4 regions of the Bradyrhizobium sp. 44 genome follow, and region 1 is predicted to be linked to each of the others. Evidence: predicted binding sites of a transcription regulator. Region 1 holds the regulator's gene; each other region holds the start of a gene.
What was found. The regulator PhoB, encoded in region 1, activates phosphate uptake and scavenging genes when phosphate is short. The targets are predictions, from matches to a motif close to TGTCATNNANCTGTCAT.
Positions count from the first base shown of each region.

Region 2: IVB41_RS35260 (DUF2794 domain-containing protein) is a predicted target of PhoB. The motif match lies at 2,492-2,508, and genes of this name have one in related genera.
Region 3: IVB41_RS27975 (UDP-2,3-diacylglucosamine diphosphatase) is a predicted target of PhoB. The motif match lies at 3,312-3,328, and genes of this name have one in related genera.
Region 4: IVB41_RS19645 (DUF47 domain-containing protein) is a predicted target of PhoB. The motif match lies at 2,781-2,797, and genes of this name have one in related genera.

Region 1 is NZ_JADPIY010000008.1:409,576-414,291, forward strand. Features, by position in the region: gene pstA (phosphate ABC transporter permease PstA) at 1-89, shown strand, start outside; gene pstB (phosphate ABC transporter ATP-binding protein PstB) at 86-907, shown strand; gene phoU (phosphate signaling complex protein PhoU) at 918-1,634, shown strand; gene phoB (phosphate regulon transcriptional regulator PhoB) at 1,658-2,365, shown strand; gene IVB41_RS03895 (GcrA family cell cycle regulator) at 2,604-3,116, opposite strand; gene IVB41_RS03900 (aspartate aminotransferase family protein) at 3,572-4,716, shown strand, end outside.
Region 2 is NZ_JADPIY010000043.1:51,766-56,481, forward strand. Features, by position in the region: gene acnA (aconitate hydratase AcnA) at 1-964, shown strand, start outside; gene IVB41_RS35255 (thioredoxin family protein) at 1,198-1,974, shown strand; gene IVB41_RS35260 (DUF2794 domain-containing protein) at 2,572-2,940, shown strand; gene IVB41_RS35265 (GNAT family N-acetyltransferase) at 3,053-3,583, opposite strand; gene IVB41_RS35270 (Bax inhibitor-1/YccA family protein) at 3,807-4,598, opposite strand.
Region 3 is NZ_JADPIY010000029.1:467,656-472,371, forward strand. Features, by position in the region: gene IVB41_RS27950 (cystathionine gamma-synthase family protein) at 1-367, shown strand, start outside; gene IVB41_RS27955 (CHRD domain-containing protein) at 445-861, opposite strand; gene IVB41_RS27960 (cytochrome c) at 1,016-1,945, shown strand; gene IVB41_RS27965 (Lrp/AsnC family transcriptional regulator) at 1,970-2,215, opposite strand; gene thiD (bifunctional hydroxymethylpyrimidine kinase/phosphomethylpyrimidine kinase) at 2,345-3,145, shown strand; gene IVB41_RS27975 (UDP-2,3-diacylglucosamine diphosphatase) at 3,352-4,164, shown strand; gene IVB41_RS27980 (glycosyltransferase family 1 protein) at 4,178-4,716, shown strand, end outside.
Region 4 is NZ_JADPIY010000016.1:655,462-660,177, forward strand. Features, by position in the region: gene IVB41_RS19630 (ABC transporter substrate-binding protein) at 1-777, shown strand, start outside; gene IVB41_RS19635 (branched-chain amino acid ABC transporter permease) at 850-1,713, shown strand; gene IVB41_RS19640 (branched-chain amino acid ABC transporter permease) at 1,715-2,683, shown strand; gene IVB41_RS19645 (DUF47 domain-containing protein) at 2,842-3,486, shown strand; gene IVB41_RS19650 (inorganic phosphate transporter) at 3,503-4,510, shown strand; gene sugE (quaternary ammonium compound efflux SMR transporter SugE) at 4,503-4,716, opposite strand, start outside.

The DNA.
Region 1 (4,716 bases):
CCTGGAGCGGCGCGCTGCTCATCACCCTGACCGTTCTTGCCCTTAATATTTTCGCGCGCATCCTTGGCGCCGAGAGGACCGCAAAATGAGTGATCTTTCCGTATCGATGAGCGCGTCAGGTGGACTGCCGCACGCGGCAGTGCTGCCGGAGGCGCCCCCCAAGGTGACCGTGCGCAACCTGAACTTCTATTACGGCGAGCACCATGCGCTGAAGAACATCAACCTGACGCTCGGCGCCAACCGTGTCACGGCGTTCATCGGTCCGTCAGGCTGCGGCAAGTCGACCCTGCTGCGCATCTTCAACCGGATGTACGACCTCTATCCCGGTCAGCGCGCCACCGGTCAGCTCATGCTCGACCAGACCAACATCCTCGACGGCAAGCTGGACCTCAATCTGCTGCGCGCCCGCGTCGGCATGGTATTCCAGAAGCCCACGCCGTTCCCGATGACGATCTACGAGAACATCGCGTTCGGCATCCGTCTCTATGAGAAGATCTCGAAGTCCGAGATGGACGGCCGCGTCGAGAAGGCGCTGCGCGGCGGCGCGCTGTGGAACGAGGTCAAGGACAAGCTCAACGCCTCCGGCCTGTCGCTCTCCGGCGGCCAGCAGCAGCGTCTCTGCATCGCCCGCACCGTCGCGGTGCGGCCCGAGGTGATCCTGTTCGACGAACCCTGTTCGGCGCTCGACCCGATCTCGACCGCCAAGGTCGAGGAGCTGATCCAGGAGCTGTCCGAGGATTACACGATCGCGATCGTCACCCACAACATGCAGCAGGCGGCGCGCGTCTCCGACAAGACCGCCTTCATGTATCTCGGCGAGTTGATCGAGTTCGACGACACCAGCAAGATCTTCACGTCGCCGTCCGACCGGCGCACGCAGGATTACATCACCGGCCGGTTCGGCTAGGAGACGCGACATGGGTTCTGAACATACCGCAAAGGCCTTCGACACCGACCTCCAGGAACTCACACGCCTGGTCGCAGAGATGGGCGGCATCGCCGAGCGCATGATCGTCGAGTCCGTCGACGCATTGATCCGCCGCGACGTCCCGCTCGGCCAGCGCGTCGTCGCCATCGACACTGAACTCGACGCGCTGCAGAAGCGCATCGAGGAACGCGCGGTGCTCACCATCGCCCGGCGCCAGCCAATGGCGGTCGATCTGCGCGAGATCGTCGGCGCCATGCGCGTCGCGACCGATCTCGAGCGCATCGGCGACCTCGCCAAGAACATGGGCAAGCGCGTTGCGGCGCTGGAGACGGACTTCCATCCGCTCAAGCTGTTCCGCGGCCTCGAGCACATGACCGACCTCGTGCAGCAGCAAGTCAAGTCGGTGCTGGACGCTTATGCCGCGCATGATTTGCCGGCGGCGATGGCGGTGTGGAAGGGTGACGAGGAAGTCGACGCCATCTGCACCTCGCTGTTCCGCGAGCTCCTCACCTACATGATGGAGGATCCGCGCAACATCTCGTTCTGTATTCACCTGATGTTCTGCGCCAAGAATATCGAGCGGATCGGCGACCACGCCACCAACATCGCCGAGACCGTGTTCTACATGATTGAGGGCCAGGCGATCACCGACAAGCGGCCGAAGGGCGACATGACGACCTTCGCCAACACGGTACCGAACACCTGAAGACTTAAGGGAGCGACGACCCGATGGGCGCACGCATTATGGTGGTTGAGGACGAGGAAGCCCTGACCGAGCTTCTCCGCTACAACCTCGAAGGCGACGGCTATGACGTCGAGACGGTGATGCGCGGCGACGACGCCGACACCCGCCTCAAGGAGCACATCCCCGATCTGATCGTGCTCGACTGGATGCTGCCGGGCCTGTCAGGCATCGAGTTGTGCCGGCGGCTTCGCACCCGTCCCGAGACCAAGCAGCTCCCGATCATCATGCTCACCGCGCGCGGCGAGGAGAGCGAGCGGGTGCGGGGTCTTGCGACCGGCGCCGACGATTACATCGTCAAGCCATTCTCGGTGCCGGAGCTGCTGGCGCGCGTGAAAGGCCTGCTGCGGCGCGCAAGCCCGGAGCGGCTCGCCACCGTCCTTGCTTTTGGCGACATCGAGCTCGACCGCGACAAGCGCCGCGTGGCGCGCTCGGGCCGGCCGATCGATCTCGGTCCGACCGAATATCGCCTGCTGGAGTTCTTCCTGGAGCATCCGGGACGGGTGTTCTCGCGCGAGCAACTGCTCGACAGCGTCTGGGGCCGCGACATCTATATCGACGAGCGTACCGTCGACGTGCATATCGGCCGCCTGCGCAAGCTGCTCAATCTCGGCCGCGAGCAGGACCCGATCCGCACCGTCCGCGGCGCCGGTTACGCGCTGGATGATCGGTTTGCCAAGGCGGAGCAGGTATAGGGTTGCAGCCTTGTTTGTTGGCAAGCTGTCCCGAATTCTTCGACGTCGTCCCGGACAAGCGAGCGCTGATCCGGGACCCATAACCACCGAACGTGGTTTGGCGAAGACTCGGAGCGACCCCTTTCGCACGGCAACTGCGCGCTCGGAGTATGGGTCCCGGCCCCCCGCGCGCAATTGCGCACTAGGCCGGGACGAGACTGAAATCGTTGAGCCGTCTTCGCGCGACGACTTGCCGTAATTACCGCGGCCCCGGCTTCACCGGTGCACGCCGCCGATCCGACGCCGGCTGGTACGCGACGCGCGAGTGCTGGGCGCAATAGGGCAGGCCGGACAGCGCCCGTCCACCGCAGAAGAAGAAGTCCGGGCTTGAGGGATCGCCGACCGGCCAGTGGCAGGTCGCCTCGTTCAATTCCAGCAGCGACAGCCGCTGGCTCATCGGCACCACGTTGTCGTAGGTGACCGGATCCGGCTCAGCCTCGACCTCGAAGGCCTGCGCCAGCGCGGTGTTGCCGCGCGAGATCGGGCGGCTCACCCGCATCATGTGCTGCGCGGGGCGCGCCTTGCGCGGCCGGGGCGCTGCCGACGAAGGGCTCTTGGCGCGGCCCGAGAGGCCGAGCCTGTGCACTTTGCCGATCACGGCATTGCGGGTCACATTGCCGAGCTCCGCCGCGATCTGGCTGGCCGAAAGTCCGGCCTCCCAGAGCTTTTTCAGCTGCTCGACGCGATCATCGGACCAGGTCAAAACCGTCATTGCACCCTTTCCCTCGCTGCGCGCCAGCCATCCTGGGGCCTCGCAGCGAATGCCTAAGCCTTCAAAAACCCGTGCCGCCAGAATCCCTTAAGGCTCGCCGGGCGCGTCTTGAACGCCCGAACGTTTACGCCGGTACATAAGGACTTAAAGATCAGAACCACTGCACGAGATGTCGTATCTGACAATCCAAACGCTACAATATGGCGTGACTCCCGCGCAAGAGTCCGCCGACTCGCTTCCACATGTTCCGTGACTAAATCCCGCAAAATCGGCACCGCAAGACTACGGATTCAGCGTTTCGCGAGGCTTTCCGGGCGGCATTGACACCCGTTTCACCAGGCCTAAGATAGTCGCGCGTGCCGCCCTCAAGAGGCGGCACGTTTCGTTTTCCGGGCCGGTCGATGGTGCGTTGCGCAATGCACGCTCACACCGTCCGCAACATTCAAGTGACCGTCATGACTAACAGCGCAGCGCCGCATTTGCTCCCCGTTTTCGCCAGGTCCGACCTCGGTTTCGAGCGTGGCGAAGGCTGCTGGCTGATCGCGACCAATGGCGAGCGCTATCTGGACTTCACCTCCGGCGTTGCGGTGAATGCGCTCGGCCATGCCCATCCGGCGCTGGTCGCGGCGTTGCAGGAGCAGGCCACGAAGCTCTGGCACATGTCGAACCTGTTCCAGAGCCCGGACGGCGAAAAGCTCGCCGCGCGCCTGTGCAATGAAAGTTTCGCGGAGTTCGTGTTCTTCTGCAATTCCGGCGCCGAAGCGCTGGAATGCGTGATCAAGGTCGTGCGCCGTTATCACGCCGCGAAGGGCCATCCCGACCGCTATCGCATGATCACCTTCGAAGGCGCCTTCCATGGCCGCACGCTGGCGACACTTGCCGCGACGGGTTCGGCAAAATATCTCGAAGGTTTCGGCCCCCCGATGGAGGGCTTCGACCAAGTTGCGCATGGCGATCTCGACGCGGTGAAAAAGGCGATCGGTCCGCAGACCGCCGGAATCCTGATCGAGCCGATCCAGGGCGAGGGCGGTGTGCGTTCGGCAACGCCCGCCTTCCTGAGGGCGTTGCGCCAGCTCTGCGACGAGAAGGGTCTGTTGCTCGCCTTCGACGAGGTGCAAACCGGCATGGGCCGCACCGGCGATCTGTTCGCGTACCGCCGCCTTGGCGTCGAACCCGACGTGATGTCGCTGGCCAAGGCGCTCGGCGGCGGCTTCCCGATCGGCGCCTGCCTTGCGACCGCGGAAGCGGCATCCGGCATGACGCCGGGCTCGCACGGCTCGACCTTCGGCGGCAATCCGCTCGCGATCTCGGCTGCGAATGCCGTGCTCGACGTCATGCTCAAGCCCGGCTTCTTCGATCACGTGCAGAGGATGTCGCTGCTGCTCAAGCAGAAGCTCGCCTCCGTGATCGACCGTCATGGCGATGTCGTCAGCGAAGTGCGCGGCGAGGGCCTCCTGATCGGCATCAAGGCCGTGGTGCCTTCCGGCGATCTCGTTGCCGCCTTGCGCGCAGAAAAGCTGCTCACCGTCGGTGCCGGCGACAATGTCGTGCGTTTCCTGCCGCCTTTGATCGTCACCGAAGCCGAGATCGAGGACAGCGT
Region 2 (4,716 bases), on a different contig from region 1:
CGGCAAGCCGGTGTACCTCAAGGACATCTGGCCGACGACGAAGGAGATCAACGCCTTCATGAAGAAGTTCGTGACCGCGTCGATCTTCAAGAAGAAGTATGCCGACGTGTTCAAGGGCGACACCAACTGGCGCAAGATCAAGACGGTCGAGAGCGAGACCTATCGCTGGAACATGAGCTCGACCTATGTGCAGAACCCGCCCTATTTCGAAGGCATGAAGAAGGAGCCGGAGCCGGTCACCGACATCGTCGAGGCCCGCATCCTTGCCATGTTCGGCGACAAGATCACCACCGACCACATCTCGCCGGCCGGTTCGATCAAGCTCACCTCGCCCGCCGGCAAATATCTCAGCGAGCACCAGGTGCGTCCGGCCGACTTCAACCAGTACGGCACGCGCCGCGGCAACCACGAAGTCATGATGCGCGGCACCTTCGCCAATATCCGCATCAAGAATTTTATGCTCAAGGGCGCGGATGGAAATATCCCAGAGGGCGGTCTGACAAAACACTGGCCCGACGGCGAGCAGATGTCGATCTACGACGCCGCGATGAAGTACCAGCAGGAGCAGGTGCCGCTGGTGGTGTTCGCCGGCGCCGAATACGGCAACGGCTCCTCGCGCGACTGGGCCGCGAAGGGCACGCGGCTGCTCGGCGTGCGTGCCGTGATCTGCCAGAGCTTCGAGCGCATCCACCGCTCCAACCTGGTCGGCATGGGCGTGCTGCCGCTGACCTTCGAGGACGGCACCTCCTGGTCGTCGCTCGGTCTGAAGGGCGACGAGAAGGTCACGCTGCGCGGCCTCATCGGCGACCTCAAGCCGCGCCAGAAGCTGACCGCGGAGATCGTCTCCGGCGACGGTTCGCTGCAACGCGTTTCGCTGCTCTGCCGCATCGATACGCTGGACGAGCTCGAATACTACCGCAACGGCGGCATCCTGCACTACGTGCTGCGCAAGCTCGCGGCGTAAGCGCGGATTTGTGAACGGTGGCTCACTGCGAAGTGAGTAGTAGGTTACACGAAGGCGGCCTATCACAAGGCCGCCTTCACGCGTTTGCGGCAGGCTTCGGATGGCCCGCCCGGCGGAGAACCTCACGCCCTGGACGGCTGCTGTGGCGGACGAAGGTGTGAGGCCCGTAAGACTACGGTGACCATCCGGCGGTAAGCTTTCCCTCTCGCGAGCAATGGTGTGCGGCGTTCGACATGACAACAATGACGGCTTCTCATCTGGTTTCACGTTGGTCCGGCGCCCTCTGGTCGGGTGCACTTGGTCTCTGTGCGATCGTCGCCGTCATTCGTCCTGCCGAGGCTGATCCCCGCGCCGTTGTCGAATTGTTTACCTCGCAGGGCTGCTCCTCCTGCCCGCCGGCCGACAAGATCATCGGCGACCTCGCCCGCGATCCCTCGATCATCGCGCTGAGCATGCCGATCGACTATTGGGACTATCTCGGCTGGAAGGACACATTGGCCGATTCGCGCTTCTCTGCACGGCAGCGTGCCTATTCGCGCATGCGCGGCGACCGCGAAGTCTACACGCCGCAGGTCGTGGTCAACGGCTCCACGCATGTCGTGGGCAGCGATCGCACTGGCATCGAAAGCGCGATCGGCAAAACCGACACGGGCACTGGTGTGATGAGCGTGCCGGTGACGATGTCGCTCGCGGGCAAGCAGATCAACGTCTCGGTGGCCGCGAGCAAGGAGCCGACGGCGTCCCACGGCGAGGTCTGGATCTGCTCGATTGCGAAGTCGGTGCCGATCGCGATCAGCCGCGGTGAAAATCGCGGACAGCAGGTGATCTATCACAACGTGGTGCGCAACCTGCTCAAGGTCGGCGACTGGACCGGCCGTCCGGAAAGCTGGACGGTGCCGATCGAGAACCTCACGCGCGACGGCGTCGACGGTGCTGTGGTCTACGTCCAGGACGGCAGCCGTGAAAAGCCGGGCCCGATGCTGGGCGCGGCGTACACGTCGCTGCACTAACGCGCACACTTCGAATATTCCGATTCAAGCGCACTCTCAATCCTCATGGTGAGGAGCGCGCTCTTGCGCGCGTCTCGAACCACGCAGGCCCTGCTGAGGCAGCTCGGCCTCGATCCTTCGAGACGCCACTTCGCGGCTCCTCAGGATGAGGGGAGGGAGTGTTCTCGCTGATGAGGAAGAGATCCGTCGAGGCGAAAACATCCCGGGACAAACAAAACCGGCCCAAACAAAAAAGGACCAACTCGCGTTGGCCCTCCTTGTCGTGCGAACAGACCCGATCCTGACGGCCCCGGGGGGCTGGGGGCTGAGGAATCCGGAACCGAAAGGACCGGGTCAACGCACACAAGTCTTTTCGCAATGCAGGGCGGCAGTCGCTTGGCGGAAAAGCGGCGACACTATGATTCCTGCTAACGATCCCGTGACGGTTTGCCGCGACAGAGTTCCACCGCTACGTGTGGGCGGTTTGCTCCGGTCCAACGTCCTTACAGGGCCCCTTGCAGTGGGGAACAGTTGGCGCGATCATGCAACTGTCATGATCCGCGGTTCCGGGGACGGTCTTCGCGGACGCGGTCATGCTGATACGACAGGAGGCAGCCTATGAGTCTGTCGGAGGATGCCGATCCGAGCGAACAGCGCGCGGCGGCGCGCCCCGCCGCTTCGAATGCGCAACCGAGCCGCGTAACGTTCAACCGGCTCGAGCTGCACCGTATTCTCAATCTCTACGGCCGGATGGTCGCCGACGGCGAGTGGCGCGACTACGCCATCGACTTCCTCAAGGATCGCGCCGTGTTCTCGGTCTTTCGCCGCGCTTCGGAAGTGCCGATCTATCGCATCGAGAAGGATCCGCGCCTCGCGCGCAAGCAGGGCATGTACAGCGTGATCTCGGCGACGGGCCTGATCCTGCGCCGCGGCCACGAGCTGGAGCGCGTGCTCCTGGTGATCGATCGCAAGCTGGCGGTGGTGTAGCGGCGCGCTTGGTGCTGTAGGGTGGGCAAAGGCGCATCGCGCCGTGCCCACCATCTTTCGTCAAACGCGTTGGTGATGGTGGGCACGCTTCGCTTTGCCCACCCAACGAGACCTATTTTGTCGGCACGCTCTTCGCGCCCTCGCCGAGGTCGCGCTGCATCATCACCGTGTCCAGCCAGCGGCCGAATTTCAGCCCGACGCTGGGATGCGTGCCGATCATCCTGAAGCCGCCCTTGGTGTGCACGCCGATCGAGCCGGCATTGGCGGAATCGCCGATCACGGCGATCATCTGGCGGAAGCCGCGCGCCTCGCATTCGACGATCAGCCGCTCCAGCAGGAGCGCTCCGATGCCGCGGCGGTGAAAGGACGGATCGAGATAGATCGAGTTCTCGACCGTGAAGCGGTAGGCCGGCCGCGGCCGGTAGGCGCCGGCATAGGCGTAGCCGGCGACGCGCCCGTCGAGGATGGCGACGAAATAGGGATAGCCGCCGTCGATCAGCGTGCGGTAGCGGCGCGTCATCTCGGCGAGGTCGGGCGGCTCCAGCTCGAATGTCGCGGTGCCCTCGCGGACAGCCTGCTGGTAGATGGCGGTGATGGCGGGCAGGTCGGCCTCAAGGGTGGGCCTGATTTCGGGTGCGGACATGCCGCAAGATTAGAGCCTTCCCGGGACGACTGGAAGAGGCAACGGCCTCCCCACGTCGTCATTGCGAGCGGAACGAATCAATCCAGAAATGCGTCCGTGGAAGGACTCTGGATTGCTTCGTCGCAAGAGCTCCTCGCAATGACGTTGGTTGAGGGAACATCACGCCCAAACCAAAACCCCGGCCTTTCGGCCGGGGCTGGTGTCGTTCGCTCTGGTCTGGCGCTTAGTCGCGCTGGCCGAGGAGCTGCAGGAGCAGCGTGAACAGGTTGATGAAGTTCAGGTACAGCGACAGCGCGCCGGTGATGGCCGCACGCTCTGCGATGTCACCGCCGGCCGAGGCGTAGCCGTAGATGTAGTCGTTCTTCAGCCGCTGGGTATCCCAGGCGGTGAGGCCCGCGAACACCAGCACGCCGACCACCGACACGACGAACTGCAGCACCGAGCTCGCCAGGAACAGGTTCACCAGGCTCGCGATGACGATGCCGATCAGGCCCATGAACAGGAACGAACCCATTCCGCTCATGTCACGCTTGGTGGTGTAGCCGTAGAGGCTGAGCGCGCCGAAGGTCGCCGCGGTGATGAAGAACACCCGCACGATCGAGGTGTGCGTGAACACCAGGAAGATCGAGGACAGCGAGACGCCCATCAGCGCCGCGAACACCCAGAACAGGATTTGGGCGGTCGAGGGAGCGAGACGGTTGATGCCCGCCGAGATCACGAACACCATGGCGAGCGGCGCGAGCATGAACAGCCACTTCAGCGGGCTGACGAACATCGCGTAGCCGAACGGCGTCAGGAACAGCTTGCCGACGCGGACGGCTTCCGGGGTCGGAACATCCGTCACGGCGGCCATGTAGACGCCGAGCGCGGCAAGGCCTGTGATGGCCAGGCCGATGCTCATGTAGTTGTAGATGCGCAGCATGTAGGCGCGCAGGCCGGCATCGACCGTCGCGGCGTCAACACGCCCGGCGGCCCTGCCGAAAGGAGAAGCGTAATTGCGATCTAGGTCCGACATGGTCGAATTCCCGTTGGTTGGTCCGGTCCGGCATGAGGGTCGCCACGCCGCCGGTTCGTCAAATTCTATCTCGGATACCGATGTCTGCCGACTAAATTTTGGCTAACAATCGGGGCTC
Region 3 (4,716 bases), on a different contig from region 1:
TCATCCCAAGGTGGCCAAGGTGCACTATCTCGGTCATCACGAGGCGGCGTCGCCGGACGGACTTGTGTTCGCCCGGCAATGCACAGGGGCGGGATCGACGTTCTCGTTCGACATCGTCGGCGGCAAGGCCGCCGCCATGAAATTCCTCAACGCGCTGCAGATCCTCAAACTGGCGGTGAGCCTCGGCGGAACGGAGTCGCTTGCGAGCCTGCCCGCCACCATGACCCACTCCGGCGTCCCCGCCGACATCCGCCGCAAGATCGGCGTGCTCGATTCCACGATCCGGCTGTCGATCGGCATCGAACACCCGTCGGATTTGATCGCCGACCTCGCGCAGGCGCTGAACGCGGCCGAACCTGAGGTGTGACGCCCGCGCCAGCGCTACGGGAATCGAAAAGGGCGGCTGCGATGGCAGCCGCCCTTTTTTGCTGGTCTGTGCGAAGTTTACTTCGTCACCTGACCGCGGATCTCGCCGCCCGGATTGGCCGCGGTGTGGATGTTGACGTAGAGCTTGCCGCCGAGCAGATCGGCGGCCTGCGCGTCGGTCAATGTCGCCGAGCCCTCGACCGGGCTGGACGTCGCATTGGGAATCGCGACCGCGACGCCGGCGTTCTTGCCGGCCTCGGCGGGTCCGTGGAAATGCGCGGCGGTGGCGGGGCCGGACAGGCCGGAATAGGTGACCTTCCAGGACAGCTTCTTGCTGGCGGCGTCGTAATCCAGATCGGCCGTTCCGGTGCCGCTGCTGGTCGTTGCGGGGACCTCGGACTTGGCGTCGAGCGTTGCTTTCAGCTTTTCCGCGCTGGCCGAACCCGCAAAGGCAACGGCGCCAAGCACTGACATGGCGATGACGATCTTGTTCATGATTTTTCTCCCTGCTGACCCCGTTTGGGCTGCAAACTTCCAACAGCCGGCATTTCAGTTTATTCCCGTTTCTGGCTGCGGTGGGCTAAATTCTTCGTGGCTGGAGCCGCGAGGACATCGGTCATAAGCTTCGCCGCGACGACGAAAGGACCGCATGTTGCGACGAACAATCTCCGTGGTGCTGCTTGCCGCACTCGCCGCAGCCGGCGTCTATTGGTGGCTCAGCGCGCCGGTGGTGGCGGCCGCCGGCACCGCGCCCGCCCGCGCCCCTGATCTTGCCAATGGCCAGGTGATGTTCAACGCCGGCGGGTGCGCCTCATGTCATGCCGTCCCCGACCAGCCCGATCGTTTCAGGCTCGGCGGCGGCGTCGCGATCAAGTCGCCGTTCGGAACGTTCTATGCGCCGAACATCTCCTCCGATCCGACCGACGGCATCGGCAAATGGAGCGAGGCCGAATTCGTCAATGCTGCGATGCACGGGGTCTCCCCGGACGGGCAGCATTACTTTCCGGCCTTTCCCTACACGTCCTATCAGCACGCCAGGCGCGAGGACGTGCTCGATCTCTTTGCGTACCTGAAAACGCTGCCGGCCGTCGCAGGCAAGGTGCGCGACCACGACGTGCGCTTTCCGTTCAATATAAGGCGCAACGTCGGCATCTGGAAATTCCTGTTTATGGACGGCAAGCCCTTCGTCGCCGACAGCGCGAAGTCGCCGCAGTGGAATCGCGGCGCCTATCTCGTCAACAGTTTTGGCCATTGCGCGGAATGCCACAGCCCGCGCAACGCGCTTGGCGGCATCATTGCCGGACAACGCTTCGCCGGCGGCCCCAATCCGGAAGGCGAGGGATGGGTCCCCAACATCACCCAGAAGGGCCTTGGCGAGTGGAGCGCGAAGGATATTGCCTATTTCCTGAAGACCGGCGAATTGCCCGACGGCGACAGCGTCGGCGGCGCGATGACGCGGGTGATCAAGAACACCTCGCAATTGCCGGACGACGATCTCGCGGCGATGGCGGACTATCTCAAATCGCTGCCGCCGGTGGACGGTCCGCCGCGCCCCAAGCGCAAGGAGGGCGGCGCCTGATCAGGCCCGCCGTTTTCTCGACGATCAACTCGCGCCAAACGCCTTGAAGGTGATGATGGTGAGGGTGTCCTGGATGCCAGGCAACACCTGCACCTTCTCATTGACGAAGTGGCCGATATCGGTGTCGTTGTCGACGTAGAACTTCACCAGCAGGTCGTATTGACCGGCCGTGGAATAGATCTCGGAGGCGATCTCGGCTTCGGCAAGCGCATTGGCGACTACATAGGATTGGCCGAGCTTGCATTTGATCTGGACGAAAAAGGGAACCATCGCGGTCACTCCGAAAGCATATCTGGCGGCTAATAGGCCAAACCCGGCCGAATTTAGCAAGCGAACTTGCTGGGCCGGGGGAGGCGCGCTAGGACGGGCCATGGCTTCGAAAACGCGGAAAATCGCCCCATGACGACGCCCGTCGCGCTGACCATTGCCGGCTCCGATTCGAGCGGCGGCGCCGGCATCCAGGCCGACCTGAAGACCTTTGCTGCGCTCGGCGTTTTTGGCGCGTCCGCCATCACGGCGCTGACCGCGCAGAACACCCGCGGCGTCACCGGCATTCATGCGGTGCCCGCCGAATTCGTCACCGCGCAGATCGATGCGGTGTTTTCCGATCTCGAGGTCGGCGCGGTCAAGATCGGCATGGTGGCGCAAGCCGCCAGCATCGATGCGATCGCGGCCGCGCTGTCGCGCTGGGCGCCCCGGCATATCGTGCTCGATCCCGTGATGGTGGCGACATCGGGGGATCGCCTGCTCGCCTCCGAAGCGGTCGACGCCCTGCGCATCAAGCTGATGCCGCTGGCCTCGGTGATCACACCCAATCTGCCAGAGGCCGCGGCTCTGCTCGGCGAACCGGTCGCGGCCAGCGAGGCCGAGATCGAGAGCCAGGGGCGCCGGCTGATGGCGCTCGGCTGCCGGGCGGTCCTGATCAAGGGCGGGCACGGCGAGGGCGCCGAGAGCATCGACTATTTCGTCGATGCCAGCACCACGATCGCGCTGGCCGCGCCGCGCGTTGCCACTCGCAACACCCATGGCACCGGCTGCTCGCTGTCCTCGGCGGTCGCCGCCGGGCTCGCCAGAGGCGAGGATCTCGAGCGCGCCGTGCGCAACGCCAAGTTCTGGATCAGCGCGGCGATCGCGGCCGCCGACCGCTTCAGCGTCGGCCACGGCCACGGCCCGATCCATCACTTCCACAAATTTTACTGACGCCGCTCGCGAGCGCGCCGCCGTCAACCCATCGAGCCCATGCAGTTCCGGGTTGTTGCGGAGGGCGCTGCGACGCGATGTCGCCTGATTGTCGCATGCGACTGATATTCGCGGGGTGGGCGAGGCAAGCGCGATTCGGTTCCGAAGGTGCCTCAAAGGTTCAATTGGTCATCCCCCTGTCACGGGACATTGTTACAGGCTGGCGCATGGGAAGTTACGATGTGAGTGACGAGAGCCCGGAGCGGCGCTTTCGCACGTTGTTCATCTCCGACGTTCATCTCGGAGCCCGCGGTTCTCAAGCCGACCTTCTGCTCGACTTCCTGCGTTTCCATGATGCCGACACGATCTATCTCGTCGGCGACATCGTCGACGGCTGGGCGCTGAAATCGAGCTGGCATTGGCCGCAATCGCATAACGACCTCGTCCAGAAGCTTCTGCGCAAGGCGCGCAAGGGCGCCAAGGTCATCTACATTCCCGGCAATCACGACGAATTCCTGCGCAACTATTACGGCACTCATTTCGGCGGCATCGACGTGGTCGAGAATACCGTCCACACCGGCGCGGACGGCAAGCGCTATCTCGTCATCCACGGCGACATCTTCGACCTCGTGGTGCAGAACGCACGCTGGCTCGCCCATCTCGGCGACAAGGCCTACGACTTCGCGATCCAGCTCAATCGTTTCGTCAACTTCTTCCGGCGCATGTTCAAAGTGCCCTATTGGTCGCTGTCGCAATGGGCCAAGCAGAAGGTCAAGAATGCCGTCAACTATATCGGCGCGTTTGAGCAGGCGCTCGCCGCCGAGGCGCGGCGCCACGACGCCGACGGCGTGATCTGCGGCCATATCCATTACGCGGTGATCCGCGACGAGGGCGGCATCCGCTACATGAATTGCGGCGACTGGGTCGAGAGCTGCACGGCGCTGGTCGAGCACGACGACGGCCATTTCGAGATCATCACCTGGGCGGACCAGGCCGAGAAGCCGGCACAAGTCCCGCAGGTCGCAGCCAGAGCCGCATGACAAGGGCATCCTGATGCGCATCCTGGTCGCGACCGACGCCTGGCACCCGCAAGTCAACGGTGTGGTTCGGACGCTGACCAAGCTTAATGACGCCGCCCAGAGCCTTGGCGTCGAATTCGCGTTCCTGACGCCGCAATCGTTCCGCACCTTTGCGATGCCAAGCTATCGGGACGTGCGTCTGGCCATGCCGCGGCCGGGCAGAATCGCGAAGCTGATCGAGGAGGCGCATCCGGACAGCATCCACATCGCGACGGAGGGGCCGATCGGCCTGATGGTCCGGCGCTATTGCCGCCAGCGCAAGCTGCCCTTCACGACCAGCTTCCACACCCGCTTCCCCGAATATGTCCGTGCCCGGGTGCCGGTTCCGGAATCCCTGATCTGGCGGGCGCTGCGCCGATTCCACAGCCCCAGCCGCGCCGTGATGGCGGCAACGCCGGCGCTCGCCCGCGAGCTGACCGAGCGCGGCTTCGACAATGTCGTGCTGTGGCCTCGCGGCGTCGATACCAGCCTGTTCCACCCCCGCGCGATCGACCTCTGCCTGCCGGCGCCGGT
Region 4 (4,716 bases), on a different contig from region 1:
TACATGCTGGCCCACACCACCGGCCAAGCGCTGGTGAAGGCCGGCGGCGACACCTGGTTCTTCCTGACCGCGGACTACGCCTTCGGCGCGGCGCTGGAGCGCGACACCACCGCTGTCGTTACCGCAAATGGCGGCAAGGTGGTCGGCGGCGTCAAGCACCCGCTGAACACGCCGGACTTCTCGTCCTTCCTGCTGCAGGCGCAGGCCTCCAAGGCCAAGATCATCGGCCTTGCCAATGCCGGCGGCGACACCACCAACACGATCAAGCAGGCGGCCGAGTTCGGCATCGTCAAGGGCGGCCAGAAGCTCGCGGCGCTGCTGCTGTTCCTCACCGACGTCAAGGCGATCGGGCTCGAGACCGCACAGGGCCTCAACTTCACCGAGACCTTCTACTGGGACATGAACGACCAGACCCGGGCGTTCTCGAAGCGCTTCGCCGAGAAGATGAAGAACAACGCGCCGCCCACCATGGTGCAGGCCGGCGTCTATGCGGGCGTGCGTCACTATTTCAAGGCACTCGAAGCGCTCGGCGGCAACCCGCATGACGGCGCCAAGGTCGTCGAGAAGATGAAGTCGATGCCGACGGAAGACGATCTGTTCGGCAAGGGTGAGATCCAGCCCAACGGCCGCACCATCCACAATGCCTATCTGTTCGAGGTGAAGAAGCCCTCCGAGTCCAAGGGACCGTGGGATTTCTACAAGCTGGTCGGCACGGTGCCGGGCGACCAGGCCTTCACGCCGCTGTCCGAGAGCAAGTGCGCTCTGTTGAAGAAGTAAGATAACCGCCCGCAGGCCATCAGGCCTGCGGGCGGCTTTCAGGGAACGCCGAAGGGACCGGGTGCGGGATCGATGCAGGCTCTTTACGCTCAGCTACTGGTGGGACTGATCAACGGCTCGTTCTACGCGCTGCTCAGTCTCGGGCTTGCCGTGATCTTCGGCATGCTCAACATCATCAATTTCGCCCATGGCGCGCTCTATATGATGGGCGCGTTCGTCGCGTACTTCCTGCTGAACCTCGGCGGCATCAACTACTGGTGGGCGTTGCTGTTTGCACCGATCATTGTCGGCATCTTCGGCATGATCCTGGAACGGACCATGCTGCAATGGCTGACCGGGCTGGATCATCTCTACGGCCTGCTTCTGACCTTCGGCATTGCGCTGATCGTGCAGGGCGTGTTCCAGAACTATTTCGGCTCCTCCGGCCTGCCTTACGCCATTCCGGACCAGCTCAAGGGCGGCATGAATCTCGGCTTCATGTTCCTGCCGGTCTATCGCGGCTGGGTCGTCATCTTCTCGCTGGTGGTCTGCATCGCGACCTGGTTCCTGATCGAGAAGACCCGGCTCGGCGCCTATTTGCGCGCCGCCACCGAAAACCCGACGCTGGTGCGCGCCTTCGGCGTCAACGTTCCGCGCATGATCACGTTGACCTACGGGCTCGGTGTCGGCCTTGCCGCGCTCGCCGGCGTGCTGTCGGCGCCGATCAACCAGGTGCGACCGCTGATGGGCGCCGACCTCATCATCGTGGTGTTCGCGGTGGTGGTGATCGGCGGCATGGGATCGATCATGGGCTCCATCATCACCGGCTTCGCGCTCGGTGTGATCGAGGGCCTGACCAAGTATTTCTACCCCGAGGCCTCCAACACCGTCGTGTTCGTGCTGATGGTGCTGGTGCTCTTGGTGAAGCCAACGGGATTGACGGGAAGGGCGGCCTGACATGACAGCCTTGACGGACGACACGCTGCCGGTAACCCCGCGCGCGATCCGCGACGAGATGATCGTCTTCGTGGTGATGGCGCTGCTGCTGGCTTCGGTGCCATTCACGGGGGTCTACCCGTTCTTCGTGATGCAGGCGCTGTGCTTCGCGCTGCTCGCCTGCGCCTTCAACCTGCTGATCGGCTATGGCGGTTTGCTGTCCTTCGGCCATGCGATGTTCCTGGGCACGGCCGGCTATTGCAGCGCGCATGCGCTGAAGGTGTGGGCGCTGCCGCCGGAGCTCGGCATCCTCGTCGGCGTCGCCGGTGCCTTCGTGCTCTCGCTCATCACGGGCTATATCTCGATCCGCCGCCAGGGCATCTATTTCTCGATGATCACGCTGGCGCTGTCGCAGCTTCTGTACTTCATCTACCTCCAGGCCCCGTTCACCCATGGTGAAGACGGCATCCAGGGCATTCCGCAGGGACGCATGTTCGGCGTCTTCGATCTGACCAAGCCGACCGTGCTCTACTACGTGGTTCTGGTCGGCTTCCTCGCCGGCTTCCTGTTGATCTTCCGCATCATCAACTCGCCGTTCGGCGAAGTCCTCAAGGCGATCCGCGAGAACGAGCCGCGCGCGATCTCGCTGGGTTACCGCACCGATCAGTACAAGTTCCTGGCTTTCGTCCTGTCGGGCACGCTGGCCGGCTTTGCCGGTGCGCTGAAAGTCTTCGTGGCGCAGAACGCCTCGCTCACCGACGTGCACTGGTCGATGTCGGGCGAAGTCGTGCTGATGACGCTGGTCGGCGGACTCGGAACCGTGTTCGGTCCCGTGGTCGGTGCCTTCGTGATCATCGCCATGCAGCAATATCTGGCGGGGTTCGGCCAATGGGTGACCGTGATCCAGGGCTCGATCTTCGTGATCTGCGTGCTCACCTTCCGCCGCGGCGTCATCGGCGAAATCGCGCATTACTTCCGGCGGTCGCTGTAAGTAATTGATATAACAGAAGATAGGCTGACGCGCGAAAGCGGTGGATGATCCGGCTCCACGGGCGTGAGGTGGCACGCGCGTGGATCGAAAATGGTCTATGACAGTTTCATGACGGCCCGCTCGGGCCAGGCCATAATCCAACCGGTAGTCTCTCTCCCATGATGCGATTGTTTCGCGCTTTCCTGCCCAAGGAAGAACGGTTCTTCGACCTGTTCGACCGCCACGCCCAGACGGTGATCCAGGGCTCGATCGCGCTCCAGAGCATGCTCAACGGGGGTGAGGAGACGCCGGTCTATTGCCAGCGCGTCAACCAGTTCGAGAACGATGCCGACAACATCACCCGTGAGGTGCTGACGGCGGTGCGCCGGACCTTCATCACCCCGTTCGACCGCGGCGACATCAAGAACCTGATCACCTCGATGGACGACGCCATCGACCAGATGCAACAGACCGCCAAGGCCGTGATGCTGTTCGAGGTCCGCAGCTTCGAGCCGCCGATGCGGGAGATCGGCGGGCTTCTGATCGAATGCGCCAATCTGGTCGGCCGTGCGCTGCCGTTGATGCAGAAGATCGGCCAGAACGTGGCCATGCTGACCGCGATCACGGAAGAGCTGGGCAAGCTGGAAGGCCGCGTCGACGATCTCCATGATATCGGGCTGAAGGAACTGTTCCTCAAGCATCGCAACGGCAACGCGATGGATTTCATCGTCGGCGCGGAGATCTACGACCATCTCGAGAAGGTCGCCGACCGCTTCGACGACGTCGCGAACGAGATCAACAGCATCGTCATCGAGCAAGTTTAGGGCAGGGGACCGCGCCGTGGATGTTGCGTTGGGTCTTCCCGTCCTGGTCGGACTGATCGCCGTCGCGCTGCTGTTCGACTTCCTGAACGGCCTGCACGACGCCGCCAATTCGATCGCGACCATCGTCTCGACCCGCGTGCTGCGGCCGCAATACGCGGTGTTCTGGGCCGCCTTCTTCAATTTCGTCGCCTTCATGGTGTTCGGGCTGCACGTCGCCCAGACCATCGGCACCGGCATCATCGATCCCGCGATCGTGGATGCCCAGGTGATCTTCGCTGCGCTGGTCGGCGCCATCGTCTGGAACCTGGTGACATGGGCGCTCGGCATCCCATCGTCCTCGTCGCACGCATTGATCGGGGGCTTGTTTGGTGCCGGCGTGGCCAAAGCGGGCCTTTCGGCGGTGGTCTGGAGCGGATTGTCCAAGACGGTGATCGCCATCGTGCTGTCTCCGCTCGTCGGCTTTCTGCTCGCGATGGTGCTGGTTGCGATCGTCTCCTGGGCCTCGGTGCGCTCCACGCCCTTTGCCGTGGATCGCGCCTTCCGCATCCTGCAATTCGCCTCCGCCTCGCTCTATTCGCTCGGCCACGGCGGCAACGACGCGCAGAAGACCATGGGCATCATCGCCGTGCTGCTCTATTCGCAGGGCCAGCTCGGCGGCGAATTCTTCGTCCCCTTCTGGGTGGTGCTTTCGTGCCAGGCCGCAATGGCGATGGGGACGCTGATGGGCGGCTGGCGCATCGTTCGGACCATGGGCCTGCGCATCACCAAGCTGACCCCGATGCAGGGCTTTTGCGCCGAGACCGGCGGTGCCGCGACCCTGTTCATGGCGACCTTCCTCGGCGTTCCCGTCTCGACCACCCACACCATCACCGGCGCCATCGTCGGCGTCGGCGCCGCCCGGCGCCTCTCGGCCGTGCGCTGGAACGTCGCCAGCTCGATCGTCTATGCCTGGGTGATCACGATGCCGGCCTCGGCCATCGTCGCCGCGCTGAGCTGGTGGGCGGTCAAGATCTTCGTCAGGTAACCAGCTTCAGTCCGACAATCCCGGCGACGATCAGCCCGATGCTGGCGAGGCGGAACGCGGTGGCCGGCTCGCCGAACAGGATGATGCCGAGCGTCGCGGTACCGACCGCGCCGATACCGGTCCAGACTGCATAAGCAGTTCCAATCGGCAGCGATTTGAGGGCGAGCCCGAGCAGGATGATGCTGCCGGCCATGGCGCCGAGCGTG